3 regions of the [Micrococcus luteus] ATCC 49442 genome follow, and region 2 is predicted to be linked to each of the others. Evidence: riboswitches for the same ligand, from Rfam matches in the RefSeq annotation. Region 2 holds a riboswitch; each other region holds the start of a gene.
The links. Region 2 has a riboswitch for cyclic di-AMP ahead of GUV69_RS11145 (aggregation-promoting factor C-terminal-like domain-containing protein). Riboswitches for the same ligand answer to the same signal wherever they lie in the genome.

Region 1: linked by a shared signal. The riboswitch ahead of GUV69_RS02650 (C40 family peptidase) and the one ahead of GUV69_RS11145 (aggregation-promoting factor C-terminal-like domain-containing protein) in region 2 are both predicted to bind cyclic di-AMP.
Region 3: linked by a shared signal. The riboswitch ahead of GUV69_RS10565 (M23 family metallopeptidase) and the one ahead of GUV69_RS11145 (aggregation-promoting factor C-terminal-like domain-containing protein) in region 2 are both predicted to bind cyclic di-AMP.

Annotation. Positions count from the first base shown of each region.
Region 1 is NZ_JAAAXP010000001.1:569,095-572,361, reverse strand. It holds gene GUV69_RS02660 (cupin domain-containing protein) at 1-191, shown strand, start outside; gene GUV69_RS02655 (coiled-coil domain-containing protein) at 225-1,481, opposite strand; cyclic di-AMP (ydaO/yuaA leader) riboswitch at 1,732-1,902, shown strand; gene GUV69_RS02650 (C40 family peptidase) at 1,906-2,760, shown strand; gene GUV69_RS02645 (dienelactone hydrolase family protein) at 2,827-3,267, opposite strand, start outside.
Region 2 is NZ_JAAAXP010000001.1:2,481,752-2,485,018, forward strand. It holds gene GUV69_RS11140 (sensor histidine kinase) at 1-1,130, shown strand, start outside; cyclic di-AMP (ydaO/yuaA leader) riboswitch at 1,233-1,381, shown strand; gene GUV69_RS11145 (aggregation-promoting factor C-terminal-like domain-containing protein) at 1,387-2,070, shown strand; gene GUV69_RS11150 (HAD-IA family hydrolase) at 2,233-2,913, opposite strand; gene GUV69_RS11155 (VOC family protein) at 2,960-3,267, opposite strand, start outside.
Region 3 is NZ_JAAAXP010000001.1:2,344,808-2,348,074, forward strand. It holds gene GUV69_RS10560 (C40 family peptidase) at 1-644, opposite strand, end outside; cyclic di-AMP (ydaO/yuaA leader) riboswitch at 715-879, opposite strand; gene GUV69_RS10565 (M23 family metallopeptidase) at 1,026-1,853, opposite strand; cyclic di-AMP (ydaO/yuaA leader) riboswitch at 1,857-2,068, opposite strand; gene GUV69_RS10570 (iron-dependent transcriptional repressor DtxR) at 2,262-2,954, opposite strand; gene serC (phosphoserine transaminase) at 3,229-3,267, shown strand, end outside.

The DNA of each region.
Region 1 (3,267 bases), 1.9 Mb from region 2:
AGAACAGCCATGTGGGGTACTGCGTGTCCGGGGCCCTTGCGGTAAAAACCGAAGACAGCCAGATCAATATCAGCGCCGGTGATTCGTACACCATCCCGCCCGGCCATGACGCCTGGGTAGACGGCGACCAGCCATTCGTCGGCATCGAATTCCTCAGCGCTGCGGAGTTCGCCAAGCCGGCCGGCGGCTGAGCGCGGCCGGGATCGGTCGGCGGCGGGAGGCGGTCAGTACCAGTTCCTGATTATCGAGTGGTTCCACGCGGCGCAAGGTGAATTGTAGCGGTCAAGGATATAGGCGAGTCCCCAGTCCACCTGGGTCCGGTAGCTGGTGAGCCAGTCGCTTCCCGCGCTCGCATACTTACTGGCCGGCAGCGCCTGGGCGATGCCGTACGCACCTGAGTCCGGGTTGGTGGCCGTGGTCAGCCAGTTGGATTCCTTCGTCCAGAGCTGCGCCAGGCACTGGAACTGGTCCTGGCCCCACCCGTAGGCGGACAGCCTCCCGGCAGCGTAGCTCCTGGCGCCTGCGGGGTCGTTGACCCCGCCGCCCGGAACAGAGGGGACGACGACGGGCGGCGGCTTCGGCGTCGGACTTTCAGCAGGAGGTGCCGGGGCAGGCACTCCGGGAGCAGGATTCTGCGGGGCAGGGGCGGCCGGGGCTGGCTTCGCCGGGGTCTGGGCCGCTGCGGTCGCTGCCTGGCGGCGTGCCTGCTCTTCCGCCGCCGCACGCTTTGCCGCCTGCGACACTTCGAAGGCTGCCAGCGCGGCCTGACCCTGACGGAACTCACCCTCCACTGCAGCCGTTGTTCCCTTGAGCGAGGCGAGCTGGGCGGTGAGTTCGGTGCTGCGTTCCTGTTGCTCCGCGACCTGCTGCGACATCGCCTGCTGGGCCGACCGGGCTGCGGCCAGCTTCGTTTGCGCTTCCCCGGCCAGCCGTTCGCGTTCGGCTTTGGCCGCGCGCTCCTGGCCGGCGAGCGCCTCCGCCGCCTTCTCAGCCTCTGCTGATTTGTGGACCAGGGACGCCGTCCTGTCGCTGACGATCCGGACGATGTTCAGCCCGTGCATGCTGTTGGTCTGCACGGCGTCGAGCGCCACGAAGAACCCGATGTTTGTCCCGCCGGTCTTGTACGACTGTGCTGCGAGCGCACCAATTTCCTTCTTATGACGGGTTGCATCCTCCTGCGCACGGGCCACCTGCGCGGCCAGGGCATCCACCCTCGAACTGACCGCCTGAAGCTCAGCCCCGGTCACCGCATACTCGGCGGCGGCGGTGACGGCGGCATTTCCGAGGGCTTCGGACCGGGTCTGCAATCCGCCCAGCAGGTCGCCAATCCTGGCGACTTCCGCTGCGGTGCCGGCCTCGGTTTGCCTGGCTTTCTCCACGTCCTGCCATGAGGGGTATCCATCGGGCGGGGTGTCGGCTGCCGCGTATGCATGCGTGCCGCATAACGAACCGGCGACGGCCAGTACGAGGACTGCGGCCACTGCGGACGGCCGCCTGTTTTGTGGGATCGGACACATAGTTGGTGAGCTTACCGGGCATATATCGGTTTCGGGGCCTGACCTGCGATGCTATTACCACAACCAGGAAAAATTGCTGGCACCTTCAAGCGTGTTTTGGCCCTACATTCCGTTATCGGAATGTGACATTTGGGAAAACCAGCGGCTATGGTCGTTCGGTGCCCTGGTTCAAAGCCAGGACATTCCCGTCAGTATGCCGAGCCCTGCCGCTGACCCGGGATCCCAGCGCAATTGAACTGGCAGGGACGGGGGAACCACATTTTCACGGCTTCAGCTGAGGCCTTGGGGTTAAGTCGTTTGCGTCCCGTCCTGCACGGTGGCGCACGGCCGGGTGTCTCCGACCCGAACCCGACAGCTCACCCCGCAGGCATGGGAGAGGCAATCAACCATGTCCAAGAAGTACACTGCCGCACGCCATCGTGCCGCCACCACCCCTACTACGTCCCTTGCCCTGACGATCGGACGGCCGGCCCTTGTTGTCGCCGCCGCTTCAGGCCTGTTTTTCGGTTTCAGCGCTCCGGCACACGCCGGGGTCAGCGGACCGGACAACTCCGGCACGGGTAACGTTCAGGCACAGTCCAGCGCACCGGTAGCAGCCGTCGCTCCGGCCCCGGCCCCCGCAACGGCCAATGTCCACACCGTCGTCTCCGGCGACACGCTGGGCGAGATCTCTGCCGCCAACGGCGTAGCCCTCAACGATGTCCTGGCCGCCAATGGCCTGGCGCTGTCCTCGATCATTTACCCGGGCGACCAGATCCAGATCCCCGCCGCCGGTCAGGCAGCCCCGGCAGCCGCACCGGCACCGGCAGCCGCCCCGGCACCGGCAGCACCCGCAGCCCCGGCAGCCGCCCCGGCTGCTCCCGCCAACACCGGCATCCAGCTGGCGTCAACCTCCGCACCGGTTCAGGCTCCCGCCCCTGTCCAGGCCCCGACCGGCGCTGCCGGCTCGGCAATCCTGGCCGCGGCCTACGGCCAGCTCGGAGTACAGCAGGACTGCACCGCCATGGTGGAGAAGGCCCTTCGCTCGGTCGGTAAGAGCGTTGGAGACCTGGCCCCGGGCCAGTTCTACCAGTACGGCAGCGTTGTTGGCTCGCCTGCCCCGGGTGACCTTGTCATCACTGCCGGTCACGTTGGCGTCTTCGCCGGCAACGGCCAGGTTGTCAGCGGCGGCGTGGACGGTTTTAAGACCGAGGTCCACTCCATCAGCTGGCTCCAGGGCGCTTCCTTCGTCCGCGTAGCGTGACCCCAGGCCGTTGGACGGCGGCGGTCGGCACACAGCCGCCCGCCGCCGTCGGCCGCTGCTGCATCCTCAGACGTGCTGCCCAAACCAGGACAGCGTGTCATTCCACGCAGCGGTCGCCTGGGCCTCGTTATAGCGTTCCCCGGTGTCATTGTGGAAAGCGTGGTCCACGCCCGGGTAGACGATGAGCTGATGCGTCACAGTGGTGGCGGCCAAGGCATCGCGGAGGGCCGGCATCGCGCCGGTGATCCGCTGGTCCAGTTCGGCGTACACCCCGAATGCGGCAGCTTTGATGGCCGGCACCTTGTTCAGGTCCGGAGCCGGACCATAAAACGCTGCGGTGGCTTTCAGGCCTGGCAGCTCGGTAGCCGCCTGCCAGGTAATGCCGCCGCCGAAACAGTATCCGTTCATGGCAATGCGTCCGGACTCCACGAAGTCCTGGGCCTGGAGGTAATCAAAGGCTGCCGCGAAGTCGCCTACATGACGGGCCGCCCCTGCCTTGGTCAGCGC
Region 2 (3,267 bases):
ACGGCAATCCCGTGGATCGCCCACTCTCCAACGGGGATTATCGGATTGTGGCCGTGGAAACCGGCTTCGGCGACGTTTTGGTCACGGGGCTTCCCCTGGCCGGCAAGGAAAGCACCCTCGCTTCACTGGTGTGGACCTTCGTCTTTGTCTCGCTGGGCGGGCTGGTGCTGATCGGGCTCGCCGGAACGGTGCTGATCCGCCGGACCATGCAGCCGCTGGAGCAGCTGTCCGAGGTGGCAACCAAGGTTGCGCGGCTCCCGCTGGACGCCGGCGAGGTGGCCCTCGCGGTGCGCGTCCCGCCGTCGAACGCCAATCCCGGAACCGAAGTGGGCAGCGTGGGCCACGCCCTGAACCTGATGCTGGACAACGTCGCCAGCGCCCTTGAGGCGCGGCAGCGGAGCGAGACGAAAGTGCGGCAGTTCGTTGCCGATGCCTCGCATGAACTGCGCACCCCGTTGACCGCTATCCGCGGGTACACGGAGCTGATGCGGATGACCGAAGACTTCACGCCGGACGGCCGGAAGTCCCTCGCACGCGTGCAGAGCCAGTCCGAACGCATGACCACCTTGGTGGAGGACCTGCTCCTGCTCGCCCGGCTTGACGAAGGGCAGCCCCTGAAACTCAGCGAGGTTGACCTGACCCAGCTCGTGATCGAGGCAGTCAGCGATGAAAAAGTTATCGCACCCGGCCACAACTGGCGCCTGGAACTCCCTGATGAGCCGCTGTCGGTCAATGGCGACGCGGCGCAGCTTCGTCAGGTACTGGTAAATCTGCTCTCCAACGCGCGCAAACACACGGCCCCGGGCACCACCGTGGTCACCAGTGTGGAAAAGTCCGCCGGCAGTGCAGTCATTACCGTGACGGACGACGGCGGCGGCATCCCACCGGAATTCGTGGACCACGTTTTTGCCAGGTTTGCCCGCGCAGACGCGGCCCGCAAAGGCACTGCGCCCGCGTCCGGCGTTGGGGCCGCCGAAGGCACCAGCGGCCTCGGCCTATCCATCGTCCAGTCAATCGCCGAGGCGCACGGCGGCACGGTTGACGTAGCATCGCGCCCTGGACGCACGGCGTTTGTTTTGCGCCTTCCCATGGGAGTTACGGCGCCGCAAGGCAACGCGCCGACGTCGTGATCTCCGTTACCAAAATGTGACTTAAGCTCCGCGCTCCTGTAGCGTCAATGGGGTGCGGTTCCCGTTCGGGCCGCATATCCGGATGTCGCCAAGCTCTGCCGCTTCCCGGATCCCGTATTCAGAGGCAGAGGCGGGGGACCCAGAGTCCCGGGCGTAAATGCCCTTGGGGTGAAGCCAGCACGTGATGTTTCCGTGTGGCCGGATGCCCTCATCCGAACCCGACAGCTAACTCCGCAGGTGTGAGAGGCGATCCATCATGTCTGAATCCAAGGTACAAACGCGCCCGGAGAACGGGTCCACCAAAAATCACCGCAAGATTCCCTCCCTGGCCCAGCGGGCAGCCGTCTTCACCGCGGCATGCGCTCTCCTCATCGGTGTGGGCGCAGCAGGCCAGGCAAACGAAGCCAGCCAGCTGGCAGCTGCCAGCGACACCCAGCAGTTGTCCACGGCCGACCTCGAGTCCAAGCTGAGCATGGAAAAAGCAGAGGTTCAGGCCAAGGCCGCCCCGTCCCCGGAGCCCGAAATCAGCGTTGCCCCGCAGGCCGCTGAACCGGCCCCGGCCCCCGAGCCCGCCCCTGCCCCGGCCCCGGAGCCCGCACCCGCCCCTGAGCCTGCCCCGGCTGTAGCCGTGGACGACCCCGCCGGAGCCCAGGCATATGCGGCTGGCCAGCTGGCCAGCTACGGCTGGGCGCCGGACCAGATGCAGTGCCTGCAGACCCTGTGGACCAAGGAATCTGACTGGACCACCACGGCCACCAACCCCAGCAGCGGTGCCTACGGCATCGTCCAGTCGCTCCCCGCCGAGAAAATGGCGAGCGCAGGTGCGGACTGGCTCACCAACTACCGCACCCAGATCAACTGGGGACTGAACTACATCCAGGAGCGCTACCAGTCACCGTGCGGTGCGCTGAACTTCCACCTGTCGAACAACTGGTACTAAGCCCGATTTTTCAGCATCCGTGATGCGCAGCAGGCCCTGAATCCCCCGGTTCAGGGCCTGCTGTCGTGAGCGGGAGCCCACGGCATCCGGCATTGCCGGACCCTGCGTGTCCGGTGACGGGGCAGCGCCGTTCCTGCGCACAAATGGAAGTGGATGCCGGCCCTAGAGCCGGAATGAAATGATCCTGCGGCCCGTGGCGTCCGCATCCACTGCTGCAGTGACTGAACTGTAGTCCTGGATATGCAGCACCCCTTCAGGCAGCGGGCCGGTATTGGGACCCACGGCCACGGTCCGCATGCCTGCGGCCACACCGGCGGCAATCCCTGCCGGCGCATCCTCAAACACCACGGCGTCCTCCGGCTCCACGCCCAGGAGTGAAGCGGCCCGCAGGTAGCCTTCAGGATGCGGCTTGCCCCGCGTCACCAGGTCCGCCGTGAGGGCTGTTGCCGGCATGGCCAGCCCGGCTGCTTCCATGCGGATATCCGCCAGAAGCCGGTCCGCCGAAGTGACCAGCGCGATCGCGTCAGCCGGAAGGCTCCGGAGCAGGCGGGCGACGCCCGGCAGCGCGACAATCCCCTCGGTCCGCACGCGTTCCATTGCGCCGAGTTCTTCCGTGAGGGCGGCCACGTCTGCACCCTCCGGCGCGAACCGCCGCACAGTGTCGATGGCCTGCACACCATGTGAAGTCCGGATGATCTCTGCGATGTCCAGGCTGTAGCGTGCGGCGAACTCACCCCACACCTGCTCGACGACCGCGGTGGAGTCCACCAGGGTGCCGTCCATGTCGAAGAGGACTGCACGGCAGGAAAGCATGACGGTGGAAGCGGGGGCTGGAATGCTCATCGCTCCATCTTGCCCCAAATGTTCCAGGCTTCCTGTCCCGGGTGTCCTAGGCTTCCCGTCCCGGGATGTACTGCACGGCCCACTTGTTGCCGTCCGGGTCCGCGAAGTACACAAAGTGACCCCAGGCCTGGACGTCCACGTCGCTCACCTCCACCCCGTTGTTCTTGAGGTAGTCATGGGCGGCGTGGATGTCACTGACCACCAGCTGCAGGCTCGGGGCTGTGCCCGGCGGGGCATCATTGAGGCCCTCGCCAATACAGATGGAGCAGCCGGAGCCGCGTGGCGTGAGCTGGACAAAGCGGATGCCGTCCATGGGCCGTTCGTCGAAGTCGGCATTAAAGCCGACCTTGTTGA
Region 3 (3,267 bases), 140 kb from region 2:
GCGTGCAGCAACGTGCCCTGCGACGGGTTCAGCGCGCTGATCATCATGCCGTTGCCGACGTAGATACCAACGTGCGCTCCACCGTTCTGCATCACCAGGTCACCCGGGGCCGGGGTTGCGGTGGGCCGCATCGCGGTCCAGGCATTGACGCGGGGAATGCTGATGCCGGCCTGGGCGTAAACCCACTGGGTGAAGCCGGAGCAGTCCCAGCCATTGGGAGAGGTGCCCCCCCAGACGTAAGGGCTGCCGATACCGGTGTACGCAATTGCTGCCAGGCCCGAACCTGCGGCTGCAGAAACAGTGTCCGCAAGCTTGGTCTCGGCTGCACCGGCAGCGGCGGTTTCCGTTTCAGCTGCCGCTTCGGCTGCTGTTTCGGAAGCCGTGGACTGTGCACGGACCGGTTCGATCTTCGGCGCCGGCGTGGTCTCGACCACAATGCGCTCGAAGGAAACCGTGGCCGTGGGCGCGGCAGTGACGGCAAGCGCAGTCTGCGTTGAACCGGACTCGGTGGAGGCGGACACACCTGCAGTGGTGTCCGCGGCGTTGGCCGGAAGCCCCATGGTCAGGATCAGACCTGACGCAGCTGCGATGACAGCAGCCTGGCGACCTACGGTCCCGGCGTTTGCACTAACAGCCTTGGACACGGAGCCCAAGGGGTTGGTGCGAACCGTTTGCGCGCGGTGGCGCGCAGAATTATGGCGTGAAGACACGAAGGTAGCCTCTCCCAATGCCTGCGAGGTGAGCTGTCGGATTCGGATGGGAGTCACCCGGCCGCGCCGCTTCCTGGGAAGCTTTGCGACTTAACCCCAAGGCCTTCAGGATCGAAGACCAAAATTGGTTCCCCCGCCCCTGCCAGACGAATTCATGCGAACGGACCTTGAGCGGTGGCAGAGCTAGGCAATCCACTCAAGAACGTCAACTTCGGAAAAGTTGACGCGCTTTAGACGTTACAGCAGTTCAGAGCCAATGTCACATTCAGGTCACGGCAGGTCTCGGTGAATTGAGAGCTAGCGCTCATTTTGCGCTTAGAGCCAGCCTGTGGGGTCAACAACTTCGCCGTTGACCTGGACTTCAAAGTGGAGGTGGCAGCCCGTGGAGGCCCCCGTGGTGCCGCTGAGGGCCACGACATCGCCGCGGGTCACTGTCTGGCCTGTGCTGACCGTTGCGGACGACAGGTGGTTGTACGTGGTCTCCAGGCCGTTGCCATGGTCCACCACTACCCGGTTGCCGCCGCCGTACTGGTGCCAGCCGACGAACGTCACGGTGCCACTGGCAGCAGCCAGCACCGACGTACCGCACTGGGCCATGAAGTCCTGGCCGCGGTGGAAGTCCCCGGACCCGCCCGTGATGGGGCTGATCCGGAATCCGAACGGTGACGCCGTGGAAAGTTCTGCGAGCGGTGCGCCCAGGCTGCCCGCGGAGGCCGCAGGCGTAATGGAGCCGGCAGACTGCGCACTCAGCAACTGCTTGAGCTTGCCGTCGGGGTCACCCTCCGTCACAACTGAGGAGCGGCTGAAGTCGATCTGAGCCGCTGCTTCAGCGGAAATCTCGGGCTGCGGGGTTGCGGAAACCGCGGCGACGGACTGGCCGGGCTGCTGGTCGGCCATCACCGGACCCGTGACCGGAACCGTCACAGTGAGGGCCAGGCCAGTGGCCGCGAGGGCAATTCCGGCTTTCTGGCCAATACCGCTGGCGGCCGCAAAATCGGTCATCTGCCTGAACGCGCCACGCCGCTGACGCCGCGCTGCGCGCTGTACGTCGCGTGGCCTCTCCGCGGAAAATTCCTCGGCAGCCCGCGGCGCCGAAGCGGGGCCTGCCGCCCGGCGGCGGCCCCTGGAGTATTGCGTGGTCAAGAATGTTCCTCTCTGGATAGCCTGCGAAGTTAGCTGTCGGATTCGGGTCAGAGAGTTCAAAGACCCGGTCCGCCGTGGCAAGCATTTGGCGCAGGGGTATCCCGGGAGATTCTTTCGCTGGAAAGGCTTGCTGCTGACGGACTTCACCCCAAGGCAGCTTTTTGACTGCCGGTTGTGGTTCCTCCGCCTCTGCCAGTTGGTGACTTTGCACCTGATCCGCTGGCAGAGCTCGGCTCCGGATCAGGTAACGCTTTTATATCGAAGCTTGGCTTAAACTATATGCGACGAAGCGGGGAGGTAACAATTCCGTTATCTTTTGCGGAATCCGCGATGATCCGCTAGCGCGGCCCTGGAGCGGCGCTCTGGACCGCCGGGCAGCGGGGACATGACGTCCGTCAGGCGGGTCCTCTAGCGGACAGAAACGAAGACGTGCGCAGCCACTTCGGGAGGGAGCTCAAGCGCACCCTCAATGCCGGGAACCCGCACGGAAATGTACTCCCCGACGCGTTCCAGGGAAACGGAGGCACCCGGCCGAATCCCGCCTTCATCCAGCTGCACAAGCAACTCAGGTTCTACCTGGATGGGTTCTGCCAGCCGGTTCACCGTCACGCTCGATGTTGGCCCGTAGCCCAGCATGGCCTCTACGAGATTAATCACACCGGCGTCCGGAACGGAGGATGTTCCGCCCAGCGCTGCCAAGCCGGGGATGGGATTGCCGTAAGGAGATTCAGTGGGGTGGTCGAGCAGTTCATAGATGCGCCGCTCAACGCGCTCGCTCATCACATGCTCCCAGCGGCAGGCTTCGTCGTGGACGTAAGCCCAGTCCAGGCCGATGACATCAGCCAGGAGGCGCTCAGCGAGCCGGTGCTTGCGCATGACCTCGGTGGCCCGCTTGCGCCCTGTCCCGGTCAGTTCCAGATGGCGGTCGCCGGAGACCACAACCAGTCCGTCGCGCTCCATCCGGCCGATGGTTTGGGACACCGTGGGTCCGGAGTGCCGCAGCCGCTCGGCGATGCGGGCGCGAAGGGCAACGATGTTCTCTTCTTCAAGCTCCAAAATGGTTCGAAGATACATCTCCGTGGTATCGATCAGATCCGTCATCCAGCTCAGCTCCTCGAGCGCAGTACCTAGCGTTGTCCCACCGTATCGCGTCCCAGCCGCGTCGAGGTCCGGTGAAAAGCTTAGCCTATTTTGAATTTGTCCGGATAATCCCGCAGGGTGCAGATCGTCTCGTTGATTGGACTATGACGGTGCCGGTTCCCGCCCGTTCTTCTGTTTCAGGCAGAATAAAAGCGGCCCTCGTTGCAGTCGTTGCTGACTGCCGGCCACCCCACCGTCCCGGACGCCAACATGTCCACGCCGAATTGGAGCCCTTGTGAGCGAAACCAGCATCACTATTCCTGCCGACCTCCTG